Regions from separate parts of the Kitasatospora sp. NEAU-69 genome, predicted to be linked through region 2. Evidence: riboswitches for the same ligand, from Rfam matches in the RefSeq annotation. Region 2 holds a riboswitch; each other region holds the start of a gene.
What was found. Region 2 has a riboswitch for cyclic di-AMP ahead of AC060L_RS26240 (transglycosylase family protein). Riboswitches for the same ligand answer to the same signal wherever they lie in the genome.

Region 1 (3,479 bases), on a different contig from region 2:
GGTGAACGGAAGTCCGAGCGCAGACGTTAGCGAGTCCCGGCAAGGGAGTCCAAACCATGGCCAATACGAATATTTGATCCCCAATCGGACACCAGCGCGGGGCACTTGCGCCGAGCCGGGCCCGAACGACAGCGGCCCGGCCCCCAAGAAGGGAGCCGGGCCGGGCCGTTGGCGTGGTGCCTGGGGCCTGTCCGGGCGATCTTGTCGGATCAGCGCGCGGCGTTGGGCGCCCGGCTGGGCGTGCCGGCGGATCGTCCTCGTACTGGGCCGTACTTGGATGATTCGCCGGTGCGTCCAGGCGGGATGCCCGGCGTCGCGCGCCCGGCAAGATCGCCCGGACAGGCCCCAGGTGTCAGGGGCGCACGATCGCCACGAGCGGCGTGATGACCGAGGCGGACTCGTACCTGACCACGGCGCCCTCGTGCGGGGCGTGGATCATCTGACCGCCACCGACGTACATGCCGACGTGGCCCTCGTTGCCGAAGAAGATGAGCAGGTCGCCGGGCTGCGCGTTGGCGAGGTTGGTGCCGATGTTGGTGCCGGCCGATGCCTGCTCCTGCGAGGTGCGCGGCAGCGAGATGCCGGCCTGCGCGTACGCCCACTGCATGAGGCCGGAGCAGTCGAAGCTGTTCGGGCCGCTCGCCCCCCAGGAGTACGGCGTGCCCAGCTTGCTGACGGCGGCGGCGATCGCGGCGGAGGCCGCCGAGTTGCTGCCGCCACCGCTCGGCGCGGCGGGCGCGCTGGCGGCGGTGGAGGGGGCGGAGGACGGGGCGCTCAGGTCGCTGCGGGTGGTGCTGCGCGAGGCGGCGGCCTGCGAGTCGGCGGCGGCCTTGGCGGCCGCGGCCGCCTGGGCGTCGGCGGCGGCCTTCTGGGCGGCGGCCTGCGCGTCGGCGGCGGCCTTCGCCTCGGCGGCGGCGATCTGCTGACGCTGCTGCTCGGTCAGCGTGTTGAGCAGGGTCTGCGCCGCCTGCAGCTTGCTCTGGACCTGCTCCTTGGCGGTCTTGAGCTGCTGGGTGGTGGCGTCCAGGTCGGCGAGCTTGCTCTGCGCCTCGGCCTTGTCCTGGTCGAGCTTGCGCTGCTCGGTCTGCAGTTCCTTCAGCGTCTCGGACTGCGTGCTGTTCAGCTGATTGAGCGAACTCGCCTGGGACAGGAAGCTGTCCGGGCGGGTGGTCAGCATCATCTGCACGGTCGGCGATATGCCGTCGTTGGCGTACTGGTTGGCGGCCACCTGGGAGAGCCCGGTCTGCAGGTTCGTCACCTGGTCCTGCTGCCGCGCCACCTGGTCCTGCAGGTCACTGACCTGCTTCTGCAGGGTCTGCTGCTTCTCCTGCGCGCCGTCGTACTGCTGGGTGGCCTGGTCGGCCTGCGCGTTCAGCTGGTCGACCTGGGTCTTGACCGAGTCGATGGTCGGGGCCGGGTCGGCGTGCGCGGCGCTCTGCGCGGAGATGGCGACGGCGGTCGCGGCAGCGGCGGTCAGGATCGACGCGCGGGTACGACCGACGGGCTTGGGACGACGATGGGACGCCACGAATCCTTCTTCCTTCGACCGCCTACCGGGTGAGCTGACGGGTTCGGGCTGGAAGCTGCCCTACGACGCCTCACCGACCGTCAGGCCGACTCTGGCGCCGATTCACCCCGAGGGAAACGTGGTTCCCCGGCTCCGGTCCACAGCGCCCCTGCGGGCTCCCCACCGGACAGTCAACTGTCCGTGCTGCTTTCCGAACTCGGCGCGAACCACCGCCGCCGCCCGGGTCGGGCGACCAAGGTCGCGGTGGTACGGTCCCTGACCCTAGTAACAGATCTGTGATCCGTTCAAATCCTTGTCAGAAAAAACGGCTAACTTTGACTCTGCGTGCTATGTGGATCACTGACTGGTGATCATGTCGCGCACGGACGGGTGTCCCAGGTCACATCGGCCCCTGGCGTCCCGTCAGTCAGTGCCGTCAGTCAGGGGCGGCGGATCTGGTTGATCGAACCGATCGAGGCGGCGTCCGCGATCCGGACCACGTCGCCGGTGTGCGGGGCGTGCACCGCCTGGCCGTTGCCGATGTACATGGAGACGTGGTGCAGGTCGCCGCCGTAGAAGATCAGGTCGCCGGGCTGGGCCTGCGCCAGGCTCGGCACCCGGGTGCCGACGTCGACCTGCTCGTACGTCGTGCGCGGCAGCGAGACGCCGGCCTGCCCGTACGCCCACTGGGTCAGCCCCGAGCAGTCGAAGTAGGTGGAGCCGGAGGCGCCCCAGACGTAGGCGTGGCCCAGCTTGCTGAGCGCGGCGGCCACCGCGGCGCCGGCGTAGCCGGAGGCCGGCGGCAGCGCGCTGAGGTCCACCCGGCTGCTGCTGCGCGAGGCGCGGTCGTCCGCCTGGAGCGCGGCGCGGTCCGCGGCGCTCAGCGAGTTGAGCAGCTTCTGCGCGGCCGCGAGCTTGTTCTGCACGTCCGTCTTGGCGTCGTTCAGCTCCTTGGTGGAGCGGTCCAGCTCGGCCAGCGCGTCGCCGGCTTCCTTCTTCTCCTGGTCCAGCTTGCGCTGCTCCGCCTGGAGCGACTTGAGCTGGTCGGTCTGGGTGGAGGTGGCCAGATCCATGCTGGAGGCCTGGTCCAGGTAGGTCTTCGGGTTGGAGCTGAGCATCATCTGGACCGACGGGTCGATGCCCCCGTTGCGGTACTGCTCACCGGCCACCGCGGCGAGGCCGGACTGCAGCTGGGTGACCTGGTCCTGGGTCCGCGCCACCTCGTCCTGCAGCTGCGCGGCCTGCGCGCGCATCTGGTCGCCGTGCTCCTTGATGCCGTCGTACTTCTCGGAGGCGACTTCCTGCTGGTTGTTCAGCGCGTCGATCTGGGCCTTGACGTCCTCCGTGGACGGCTTGGGATCGGCCCACGCCCCGGTCTGCGCGGAGAGGGCAACGGCAGTCGCCGCAGCGGCGGTGAGCACGGTGACCCGCACGCGGCTCGGCTGCTTGGAACGGCGGTGGGTCGCCACGGGACTGCTCCTTCTTCTACTGGCCTCACCCGATCGGATGAGTAACCAGAAAAATAGGTTTGACGCCAGACCCTAGTGAAGATCACATGTTCGCGCTACTCCTTCGCAGCGACGAACTACGTTCGGAGCAGTGGCCTTCACGATCCCCACACGGCGCGATGACCTGCCGATAACCGGGCTGGGCAGCACCCGCGTCTGCGGTTGAACGCTACCGCCCGGCTGAGCCCCGATCAGGTCCGGGAGAGCCGGTTCAGCAGCAGAATCGAAGAAACGGGGCGCGCGCCGGCCTTCCGCACGCCGTCCGCGACCTCCCGGTCCGCCGAGACCACCACCACCGGGCGCCCCTGCGGCTCGGCCCGGACCAGCTGGCGGATCAGCTCGTCGGCGGTCTGCCCGGTGCGGCTGAACCGCACCCGCACCCCGCGCGGTGGCGCCATGATCACCGGGACGTCCAGGTCCTGCCCGTCGAAGACGCAGGTCACCTCGGCCTGGGTGCGCTGCGC
Region 2 (3,479 bases):
GGTGCTGCCGTCGTCGAGGCCGACCTCGACCTCGACCGTGGGGTTGCCGCGGGAGTCGAGGATCTCGCGGGCGACGACGACATCAATGGACGGCACGAGGCATCTCCTATGCGGAAGCGGTCCTTGTGGACAGCGGTCCTGGGACGAGGAACGGAGTCGTTACGACCAGAGCCTAACCGCACCGGCCGGTCGGACCACTCGGGCCCGGCTGCCGTCTCACCGTGTGGCTCGACTACCTGCCGGTAGTTCACCTGAATGCCCGTGCGGGGCCACCTGGGGCGACCCCGCACGAACTGGCTTTCCGGGCGCGCCCGGTGGACCCGGCCCGACGACCCGACGGCCCGGCAGAGCGCGCTGCCACGGCGTCAGCCGAGGTGCAGCACCTGGCCCGGGACGATCAGGTTCGGGTCGCCGCCGACGGTCGAGTGGTTGGCCTGGTACAGCTCCTGCCAGCCGCCGGTGAAGTGCTGGGACTGGGCGATGTGCGAGAGCGTGTCGCCGGCCTGGACGGTGTAGTCGTGGCCGGTGGCGCTCGGCGCGGCGGCGGGCGCCTGGGGCTGCTGCGCCGGGGCCTGCTGGACCGGGTGCGCCGGAGCCTGCTGGACCGGAGCGGCCGCAGGGGCCTGCGCCGGGGCGGCGGCGAACTGGTTGTACACGCTCTGGTGGCTGGTCCAGTACCAGCCACCGTCCTTCTGGTACCAGAAGACCTTGCTGTCGCCGTCCCAGCCGGCCTTGCCGGGGAAGCTCGGCGCAGCGGACTGCGGGGCGGCGGGCTGCGTCTGCGGCTGCGTCCGCTGCGACTGGACGGTCGGCTGCGTGGACGGCTGCGCCGGGGCCTGCGGCTGACTCCTGGTCTGGGCCTGCGGCTGGGCGGCCGGCGTGCTGGTGTCGATGGCCGGGGCACCGCCGCCGCGGGTCAGGCCCGCCTCGCCCGAGCAGACCGGCCAGGCGCCCGGGCCCTGATCGGCCAGCACCTTCTCGGCGACGGAGATCTGCTGCGCCCGGGTGGCCTGGTTGGCCTGCGGGGCGTACTGGGTGCCGCCGTACGCAGCCCAGGTCGAGGAGGTGAACTGCAGCCCGCCGTAGAACCCGTTGCCGGTGTTGATGCTCCAGTTGCCGGTGCTCTCGCAGTCGGCGACCTTGTCCCAGGTCGAGGCGGGGGCGGCGTGCGCGCCGGTGGCGGTGAGCAGCGGCAGGGCCAGGCCCACTCCGGCCACGCCGGCGACGGCGATGGCCTTCTCGGCCTGGGTGCGACGACGGTGACGACCGTTACCGGTGAACAGCATGAAGGTGTCCCTCTCCGCACGCCTGCGAGGTGAGCTGTCGGGTTCGGACCGGGAGGTGGCCCGGCCGCCGGAGGGCGGCTTCACCCCTAGCCGTGGGGAACGGCAGAAAATCCTGGGTCCCCCGCCCCTGCCCAAGGGTTGGTCGGTGTCCCGACGACGCGGAGGGCAGGACTCGGCGTACCGCGCGCGGGGTTCGCAGCTGCGAACTCCAGGGAGGGTAGGCAGATTGCCTGACCAATCACAAGCTCATATCGCATACATCACACGAGAATTACAGACGGTCGTGGATCGCCTACCAACAGATCAGGTTTGTCCGGGTTGATGCCCATTCAAACCGCCCTCACCTGCGGTGATTCGACACGCCGTCGGATGGTCGAACGGTGATCCGGAATCAGTTCCTCCGCGGTTTCCGCCACGCAATGTGCGGACGCTTCGTCAGCCCTCCGGCGTGAAGCCGACCGGGAGTTCCCGCAGGCCACGCATGATCAGACCGCCGCGCCAGCGCAAGTCGGCGGGCTCGGCCGCCAGCTGGAGATCCGGCAGCCGGGTCAGCAGGGTGGCGATCGCGCGCTGGCCCTCCAACCTGGCCAGCGGGGCGCCGATGCAGTAGTGGATGCCGTGCCCGAAGCCGAGGTGCGGGTTGTCCTGCCGGGCCAGGTCGAGGGTGTTCTCCGCGGCGAACCGGTCCGGGTCGCGGTCGGCCGCCGCGAGCACCACCAACACCGGGTCGCCGACCGGGATCCGGACGCCGCCGATGGACAGCGGCGCGGTCGCGAACCGCCAGGTGGCGAGCTCCACCGGACCGTCGTAGCGCAGCAGTTCCTCCACCCCGGTGGCCAACAGGCCGCTCTCGCCGCGGCGCAGCGAGTCCTGGAGCAGCTCACGCTGGCCGGGGTTGCGCAGCAGCGCGTACATGCCGTTGCCGATCAGGTTGACCGTGGTCTCGAAACCCGCGAAGAGAAGGATGAACGCCATCGCGGCGGCCTCGTTCTCGCTGAGGTGCTCGCCGTGGTCGCTGGCCCGGATCAGACCCGAGATCAGGTCGTCGCCCGGATCGGCCCGCTTGCGGTGGATCAGCTCCGCGAGGTACGTCCGCATCCGCTTGACCGCGCGGGCCACACCGCCGCGCGGGCCCCCGCCGTGTCGGATCATCATCCCGGCCCAGTCCCGGAAGTCGTCCTGGTCCTCCGGTGGCACGCCGAGCAGGTCACAGATCGCGTAGATCGGCAGCGGGAACGCGAACTCGTGGATCAGGTCGGCCGTGCCGCGCGCCGCGAAGGAGTCGATCAGCCGGTCGGTGAGCTGCTGCACCCGGGGCTCGAACTCGGCGACCCGGCGCGGCGTGAACGCCTTGGAGACCAGCCGGCGCAGCCGGGTATGGTCCGGCGGGTCGATGTTCAGCAGGTGCGTCATCAGGTCCGCCTGCCGCTCCCCCGGGATGCCGACCCGCCCGGTGCGGTGCGCCTGCTCGCTGTGGTGCGCCGGGTTCTTGGAGAGCCGGCTGTCGGCGAGCGCCTGCCGGGCGTCGGCGTAGCGGGTCACCAGCCACGCCTCGACGCCGCTCGGCAGGGTCGTCCGGTGCACGGGGGCGTACTCGCGCAGCCAGGCGTACGCCGGGTAGGGGTCGGCTGCGAAGTCCCAGGTGAACAGGGGCGGCATGGGGGTATCGGGCTGGTCCGGCATGGCTCGACGTTATCCCCTGCGAGGAGGAGTGAGTCTGGTCACCTGGCGGGTAATCCCTGTTGCGGAGGGTCAGGAGGCGCCTACGATCCTCCGATACGCCAAAGGCGGGCGGGACAGTGCGGTGTCGCCCCCAAGGGAGGAGCAGGCCATGCGAGTAGCCGGGGCAGTGGTGGTCATCGCGGTACTCAGCGGCGGCGACGGGGCCGGACCGGCCCACCGGTTCGCCGCCGCGGGAGCCGCGGGTCTGCTGATCGCCGACCCGCACCCGGGGGCCGCCGAGGACCTGGCCGCCGAGCTGGACAAGCCCGGCTGCCCGGTGATCGGCGTCAGCTCCGACATCCACCTCCCCAGCGACATCGCCGCCCTGGTCTCCACCGCCGAGAAGCACCTCGGCGCGATCGACCTGTTCTGCGTGGCCGGCCCGGACGGCGAGCGCATCGTGGCGCTGGCCGAGCTGCCCGGCCACCTCGACCGGCTCGCCGAGCTGCTCGACCCGCTGGGCGAGGCGAT
Region 3 (3,479 bases), on a different contig from region 2:
GGGGTCTCGCTGCTCGGGATGGCGGTGATCCGGCTGCGCCCCGTCGAGCAGGCGGCGTCCGAGGCCGTGACGTCCGAGGTGACGGCTTCCGGCGCTGCGACGTCCGCCGAGGAGCTCAGCCCGGGTGCGCGGCTGCGGGCCGACTTCACCGCGGGCCTGGGCTTCCTCTGGGGCCACCCCGTGCTGCGCGCGCTGACCGTCGCGCTGGCCGTGGTCAGCCTGCTCGACCTCGGCATGACCGACGTGTTCATCTACCAGGTGCGGCACGGTCTCGGGCAGAGCGAGCGCACGGTCGGCCTCGTCCTCGCGCTGGGCGGCCTCGGCACCTGCGCCGCGGCCCTGGTCACCCCCGCGCTGCGCCGCCGCTGGGGCTTCGGCCCGTGTTGGCTCATCGCCACCGCGTTCGGCGGTGCCGCCGTGCTGCTGCTCGCGCTGACCGGGCGGATCACGCTGGCGGCGGGTGCGGCCTTCGGGTACGGCTTCGGCATGGCGGTGGCCCGGCTCTGCTCGATGTCGTTGCGGCAGCAGGTCACGCCCGGTCACCTGCTGGGGCGGGTCACCGCCGCGTTCTGGACCGCGCACGGCGCCCTCGCGCCGCTCGGCGCGGCGGTGCTGACCGCGCTGGTCGGGCGCTACGGCGCGCGCGGGCCGCTGCTCGGGGCGGCGGTGCTGCTGGCGGTGGTGGTGGCGGTCGCGCTCTGCACGCCGATCCGGCAGCGGTTCCCGGAGCGCGCCGAGGCGTGATGCCGGTGCCGTGAACGGTGCGGGCCGTGTGAGCGATGGGAGGCATGAGGTGTGAGGTGTGTGACAGGAAGGGCTGCTCGCTTGTGTCGTTCGTGCCCGGTGCCTAGCCTGCTGTCGTCGTCCGCCAGGTGCGGGCGCCGCCGTCGGGACGCCGAATCCCGTCCACCCGTCGGCGGTCGATCAAGAACCGACACGGACGGGAGCGGGGGACCCAGGTAAGTCGCCTCAGCACTCCGCAGGCCTTTTCGGCGGACGTGCAAGGCTAGGGGTGAAGCCGCTTCCACCGGCGGCCGGGCTACCTCACGGCCCGAATCCGACAGCTCACCTCGCAGGCGTTGCCGAGGAAAACCTCCATGCGCATCTCTGCCACAACCCTTCGGGTGGGTGCGACGGCCGTTGCCACGGCCGGCGCGCTCGCCGTCACCGTCTTCGGCAACGCCGAAGCCGCCACCCCGCGTGTCGTGCAGGACCGACTCGCCCCGGCCGCGATGGCCGCCGGGACCGCAACGTCGGCCTCGCTGACCGTGCACTCCGCAAGCTGCTTCACCGCCCGGACGCTCGGCGTGGGCGTCCGCGACGCGGCCGGCGACAACCTCGACTTCCCCGGGTCGGCGAGCAACGCCCGGATCTGCCCGAGCGGGATCTCGATCACCACGGGCACCCGGACGCTGCCGGCCGGGACGTACAGCGAGTTCGGCTTCTGGCAGGACTCCGCCGGCAAGTGGCACAACCTGCCGGCGCAGACACTGACCGTCACGGGTGCGTCGGGTGCGGCGTCCACGCCGACGCCGACGCCGACCGCCACACCGTCTGCCCCGACTCCGACGGCGCCTGCGACTCCGACCGCGGTGGCCTCCGGCACCGCCCCCACCTGGTCCGACGACTTCAGCGGGGAGAACGTGCCGCTCGGCAGCTGGACCGGCTGCTCGGCGAACGGCCCGATCCAGAACAGCCACTGCACCGGCCTGCCCGCCAACGTGGACTCGAAGTGGTGGGCCTACCCGGACGGCTGGCAGGACACCTCGAAGAACGGCACCTACAGCCCGGCCAAGACGATGTCGATCGCCAACGGCCAGCTGAACGTCCACCTCAACCGTGACAGCTCGGGCACCTGGGTCGGCGCGCCGGTGCCCAAGCTGCCCGGCGCGGTCGGGTCGGACGGCGGCGTGCAGTACGGCACGTTCCAGGTGACCTGGAAGGCCACCTCCGCCGCCGGCTACAAGACCGCCTGGCTGCTCTGGCCGGACAGCGGGATCTGGCCGCAGAACGGTGAGATCGACTTCCCCGAGGGCCCGCTCAACGGCAACATCGCGGCGTTCATGCACCGCGAGGACGCCACCGCCGGATCCGACCAGGACGCGTACTCCACCAGCGTCCCCGAGGCCGGCGCCTGGCACACCACGACGATCGACTGGCAGCCGGGGAGCCTGACCTTCTCGTTGGACGGCCAGGTCATCGGCCACTCGACCTCGCGAGTCCCGTCGACCCCGATGCACCTGGTGCTCCAGTCGGAGACCGACACCAGCGGCACCGCGCCGAGCGTCGGCTCCTCCGCGGACGTGAGCATCTCGTCGATCAAGTACTGGCAGGCGGGCTAGTCACACCCCCGCGCCGTCTCGTCCGGATGCGCTCCGGACGGGACGGCGCAGGGCGCCGGCCCGTCTAGTCGAGGGTGAGCAGGCGGGCGGGGTTCGTGTGCAGCATCGTGTGCAGCTGCGCCTCGGTGACACCGCGCTCGGCGAGCATCGTGACGAAGACGGCGGTCAGATAGGTGTAGCCCCACCGCCCGTGTGTCGTGGGGTTCAGGTAGGCCTGGCCGCCGGTGAGGTCCTGCGAGAGCAGGATGCGCTCGGCGTGGCCCTCCGCGACGAGCCGGGCGATCCGGTCGGCCCTGGTGCCGTCGGACTGGCGCAGCGCCTGCTTGGTGTACTGCCCGTCCGGCAACGGCTCCGGCGCCGGTGGCAGCCGCAGATCCCAGTTCTCCTTGCCGACCGAGTCGAAGGCGATGGTGACGCCGCGGTCCAGCACGCGGCGGACGTAGTCGAGTTCGGGATGGTTGTCCATGTGCCCGATGACCACCCGCTGGGGGTCCACCCCCTCCTGCCGGAGCAGGTCGGTCTGTTCGAGGGCCATCGTCCCGTGGGTGGTGTGGGTGCTCACGGCCAGGCCGGTCGTGTGGTGGGCGCGGGCCGCCGCGCGCAGGCCCTTCCGCTCGTGGTCGGTCACTTCGCCGAGCCCGGTGGGGAGTTCACCGAGCAAGCCGGCGCGTATCCCGGTGTCGCCGATGCCGGTGGTGGCGTCGGCCACGAAGCGCGCGGCGAGCTCCGCGACGGAGGCGTCCCGCACCCAGGCGGGGCTGAATCCCTCCCGGTAGCTGGCCGTGCCGCTGACGATGTGCACACCGCTGCGGCGGGAGATCTCGGGCAGCAGCGCGGCGTTCGCCCCGTGCGCGTCCCGCCCGGCGTCCCCGTACGGGCTCAGGTCGACCACCGTGCGGACGCCGTAGGCCGACAGGCCGCTGAGCGCCGCCACGGCGAGGTCGATCTGCACCTCGTCCTGCTGTTCCTGCTGCCCCGCCTTCGGGCCGCCGGCGAGCCACGGCCCCGGGGTGAGCGCCAGCAGATGCTCATGGGTGAGCACGCTTCCGAGCTCGGCGGGATCCACCGGCCCGCAGACCGTCTGGACGTGCGCCATCGTCAACTCCTCGCAGCTAGCCGCCATCTGCGCGCGATCGT
Region 4 (3,479 bases), on a different contig from region 2:
GGGCCGGGACGGTGCCGGTGGGGACGCCACCTGCGGGGGCGGTCGCGCCGTTCGCCGGGGTGGTCCGCGCGGTGGTCGGCTGCGTCATGGGCCCTCGTCCTCTGCGATGCGGGTCCCCCTGGCCGGAGGCCGGGAGACGTGGCGCCGTCGGGCTGTTGCTACCCGGCCGGGCCCTGGTCTGACCGTGCTTCGGAGACTGGTTCTGTCTCGGTCCCGATCCGAATCGGTACGGGATGGGACTTTAGTCCTATCCGATGAGAGCACTCTGTGGCCAGAGCGGTTCCGCCGCAGACTCCGACGCGGACCTCGACGCGGACCTCGACGCGGCTGTCCGACTCAGCTGCCCGGCTCAGGCCGTCCGACCAGCCGCCGGCCAGTTGCGCAGTCCGCTGGTCAGCACCGCGATCAGCCGGTCCTGGGTGACCGCCGTCTGCTCGGCGAGCTGGAACGCGCCGCCGATCGCGAGCGAGGCGAACCCGTGCGAGAGCGCGCGCACCGTCCGGGCCGCGTGGATCGCCTCGGACTCCTCGATCCCGTAGTCGTGCAGCACCCCGATGATCGTGCCGACCAGCTCGGTGCTCGCCTCGATCAGCTCCCGGTCGGCGGCCGACGGCGCCTGCGGCAGCGCGGCGTAGCGACGCGGGTGCTCGGTCGCGTACCCGTGGTACGCCCGCAGCAGGGCGTCCACCGCGGCGTCCCCGCGCAGCCCTGCGGTCGCCTCGTGCAGCCGGGCGGCCAGCTCGCCGGTCACCCGGATCGCGACCAGCCGGCGCAGTGCGGTGAGCCCGCCGGGCACGTGCTTGTAGAGCGAGGGGGCGGCCACGCCGGCCCGCAGCGCCACGCCGGACAGGGACAGCGCCTCCGGGCCTTCCTGATCGATCAGTGCGAGCGCGTGGTCGACCACGCCATCGGGGGTCAGTCCGACTCGGGGCATCAGGCCACCTCGGCGAGGAAGGGGAGCAGGGCATCGGCGGTGGCCTGCGCGAACTCCGCCATCGGGTAGTGCCCGGCCCCGTCGATCATCACCTTACGGCCGTTCAGCGCGGCCACCTGACGGTCGGCCACCGCCGACGGGTCGGTGAAGTCGGGGTCCTTGGCGCCCATCAGCACCAGCGCCGGGCAGCGCACGCCCTCGGTCCAGCCGACCGGCGCCGAGTCACCGCGGACCTGGGCCTTGACGGCGGGCCGCCGGCCCGGCGTCCGCAGCGCGGCGACCAGGCCCGCGTTGTACTCGGCGCGGTCGGCCGGGCCGCCGGACGGGTAGGCCATCTTGTTCAGGTACATGCCCCAGAGCGAGGGGAAGTACGGGATCAGCTCGCCGATCCCCTTGGCGACGGCGCCCATCACCGGGTTCGGCTTCGGGCTCTCGACGAACGCGTCGATCAGCACGATCCCGGCCACCTTCGCGGGGGCGGTGGTGGCGGCCTTGACCACGCTGGCGCCGGTGTACGAGCTGCCGACCAGGACGGCGCGCTCGATGCCGAGGTGGTCCAGCAGCGCGAGGGCGTCGGTGGCCGCCGAGGCGGGGCTGTAGTCGTCCCAGGCGATCGAGGACTCGCCGAAGCCGCGCAGGTCCATGGTGATCACCCGGTGGCCGGCGGCGAGCAGCAGCGGACGCAGGTGCCGGTAGCTGCGGCGGGAGTCGAGCATGCCGGGGAGCAGGACGACCGGGGTGCCGGTGCCTTCGCTGTCGTCGTAGGCGAGGGTGCCGCCGGCGAGCTCCAGGTAACGGGTCTGCGGGGCGAGGGTGCTGTTCATCTGAGCGGGCCTCCTTGGCCTGTCGGCCGTGCCGCCGGCGCCTGCCGACATCACAAAGCTATGGCTAATAGCCATAGCCGTCAAGTGCCGCATCAGGCGGCGTTCATGTGGCGTTCGAGGTGACGTAGTCACAGAATGTGATGACCTGATGCCGCATCAGGTACAAACCCGTCAAATCACCATGGAAGTGGGTGACAATGCCTGGAGATCGGCTTGGAATCAGGGGCTTCTGGGATTAACGTTTGATAACGCAGCGCGGTCGGCAACGCCGTACCCGAACGGCACCGTGCGCCGTCGCCTAATCCACGGACCCGCCCCCACGGCGCGGTCCCGGAGCCGGGGAACCACCGTTCCTTGGGGTGAATCGGAACGGCTCCGGCCCGACCGTAGGGGACCTTCCTCTCCGAACCCGTCAGCTAACCCGGTAGGCGCGAGGGAAGGAAAGGAGCGCGCCCCCGTGGCGTTGACGCACTCCCCGGAGAGTCGTACCCAGTTGCTGGACCACGCCCCCGACGGGGATGAGACCGCCCGGCACAAGGTGCCCCGGCAGGCCCGCGCCGGCGCCCCCGCGCTCGGGGTCGCCGCGATGACGGCCGCGCTCAGCGCGACCGGCCTCTCCGCCGCCACCGCCGCCGCGGCCGCCCCCGCCGCTCCGGCCCCCGCGCTCTCCGTCCCCGCACACTCAGCCCCGGACACGGCCGCCGCACACGCGGCCACCGCCTCGCCGGACAGCGCCGACCCGGGCCTCGCGCTCGCCGCCCGCATCCAGCAGCAGGCCGACAGCCGCCGCACCGCCGCCGAGGAGGCGGCCCGTCTGGAGGCCGCCCACGAGGCCGCGGCCAAGCGCGCCGTGCAGGCCGAGGCGCAGGCGCTCGCCGCTGCCGCCGCCGTCGCGCAGCCCGGCCCGGCCACGCCGTCCGTCGCGGCCGAGCCGACCGCGCCGGCCGCGGTGGCCGCCGAGCTGCCGGTCGCCAAGTACGTGCTGACCGCGCAGTACGGCCAGACCGGCTCGCACTGGGCGCAGCTGCACACCGGCCTCGACTTCGCCGCTCCGACCGGCGCCCCGGTCACCGCCGTCACCACCGGCGCCGTCAGCTCGGCCGGCTGGTCGGGGGCGTACGGCTACCGGGTGATCCAGACGCTGCCCGACGGCACCGAGCTCTGGTACTGCCACCTCTCCTCGATCGCCGTCACGACCGGCCCGGTGGGTCCGGGGACGGTGCTCGGCAAGGTCGGCGAGACCGGCAACTCACCCGGCCGGCGCGCGGACGGCGGCGCCGTGGGCCCGCACCTGCACCTGGAGGTGCGGCCCGGTGGCGGCGCCCCCGTCGATCCGCTGGTCTGGCTCCAGCAGCACGGGGTCAACCCGTAACGGGCCCGTCCTCGGTCGATCCGTCCTGGGTCGTCTCCTCCTGCGTCCAGTCGGCCGCCGCTGATCCGTCGGCGGCGGCCGGGTCGCCCTCGGCGGGCCAGTCACTCTCGGCAGGCCAGTCACCCTCGGCGGGCCAGTCGGCGCCGATCGCGCCGATGTCCGGCAGCTCGACCAGGCCCCGCTGCACGATGTAGCCGTCCACCTCGGCCGCGCCCGGCTCGGGCGCGAGGTCCGGGTACTCGGTCAGCAGCAGCCCGGGCAGCCCGGGCACCGTCCAGTCGCCGAGCAGTCGCAGCGCCTCGGCCTGCACCGCCGCCTCGAAGTCGGTGAAGTCGCCGGAGAGTTCGGC

Region 1: it holds a riboswitch for cyclic di-AMP, as region 2 does, so the genes downstream of both, AC060L_RS35800 (C40 family peptidase) here and AC060L_RS26240 (transglycosylase family protein) in region 2, are expected to answer to the same signal.
Region 3: it holds a riboswitch for cyclic di-AMP, as region 2 does, so the genes downstream of both, AC060L_RS07845 (glycoside hydrolase family 16 protein) here and AC060L_RS26240 (transglycosylase family protein) in region 2, are expected to answer to the same signal.
Region 4: it holds a riboswitch for cyclic di-AMP, as region 2 does, so the genes downstream of both, AC060L_RS34035 (M23 family metallopeptidase) here and AC060L_RS26240 (transglycosylase family protein) in region 2, are expected to answer to the same signal.

What each region holds. Positions count from the first base shown of each region.
Region 1 covers NZ_JBWXUE010000056.1:25,202-28,680, forward strand. Annotated here, with positions in the region: gene AC060L_RS35800 (C40 family peptidase) at 353-1,528, opposite strand; cyclic di-AMP (ydaO/yuaA leader) riboswitch at 1,532-1,683, opposite strand; gene AC060L_RS35805 (C40 family peptidase) at 1,948-2,976, opposite strand; gene AC060L_RS35810 (NYN domain-containing protein) at 3,207-3,479, opposite strand, start outside.
Region 2 covers NZ_JBWXUE010000024.1:126,602-130,080, reverse strand. Annotated here, with positions in the region: gene eno (phosphopyruvate hydratase) at 1-96, opposite strand, end outside; gene AC060L_RS26240 (transglycosylase family protein) at 366-1,286, opposite strand; cyclic di-AMP (ydaO/yuaA leader) riboswitch at 1,292-1,441, opposite strand; gene AC060L_RS26235 (cytochrome P450 family protein) at 1,722-2,969, opposite strand; gene AC060L_RS26230 (SDR family NAD(P)-dependent oxidoreductase) at 3,118-3,479, shown strand, end outside.
Region 3 covers NZ_JBWXUE010000005.1:93,224-96,702, forward strand. Annotated here, with positions in the region: gene AC060L_RS07840 (MFS transporter) at 1-744, shown strand, start outside; cyclic di-AMP (ydaO/yuaA leader) riboswitch at 920-1,094, shown strand; gene AC060L_RS07845 (glycoside hydrolase family 16 protein) at 1,098-2,342, shown strand; gene AC060L_RS07850 (phosphotriesterase family protein) at 2,407-3,438, opposite strand.
Region 4 covers NZ_JBWXUE010000046.1:34,846-38,324, forward strand. Annotated here, with positions in the region: gene AC060L_RS34020 (hypothetical protein) at 1-88, opposite strand, end outside; gene AC060L_RS34025 (TetR/AcrR family transcriptional regulator) at 350-934, opposite strand; gene AC060L_RS34030 (alpha/beta fold hydrolase) at 934-1,758, opposite strand; cyclic di-AMP (ydaO/yuaA leader) riboswitch at 2,044-2,204, shown strand; gene AC060L_RS34035 (M23 family metallopeptidase) at 2,216-3,130, shown strand; gene AC060L_RS34040 (hypothetical protein) at 3,120-3,479, opposite strand, start outside.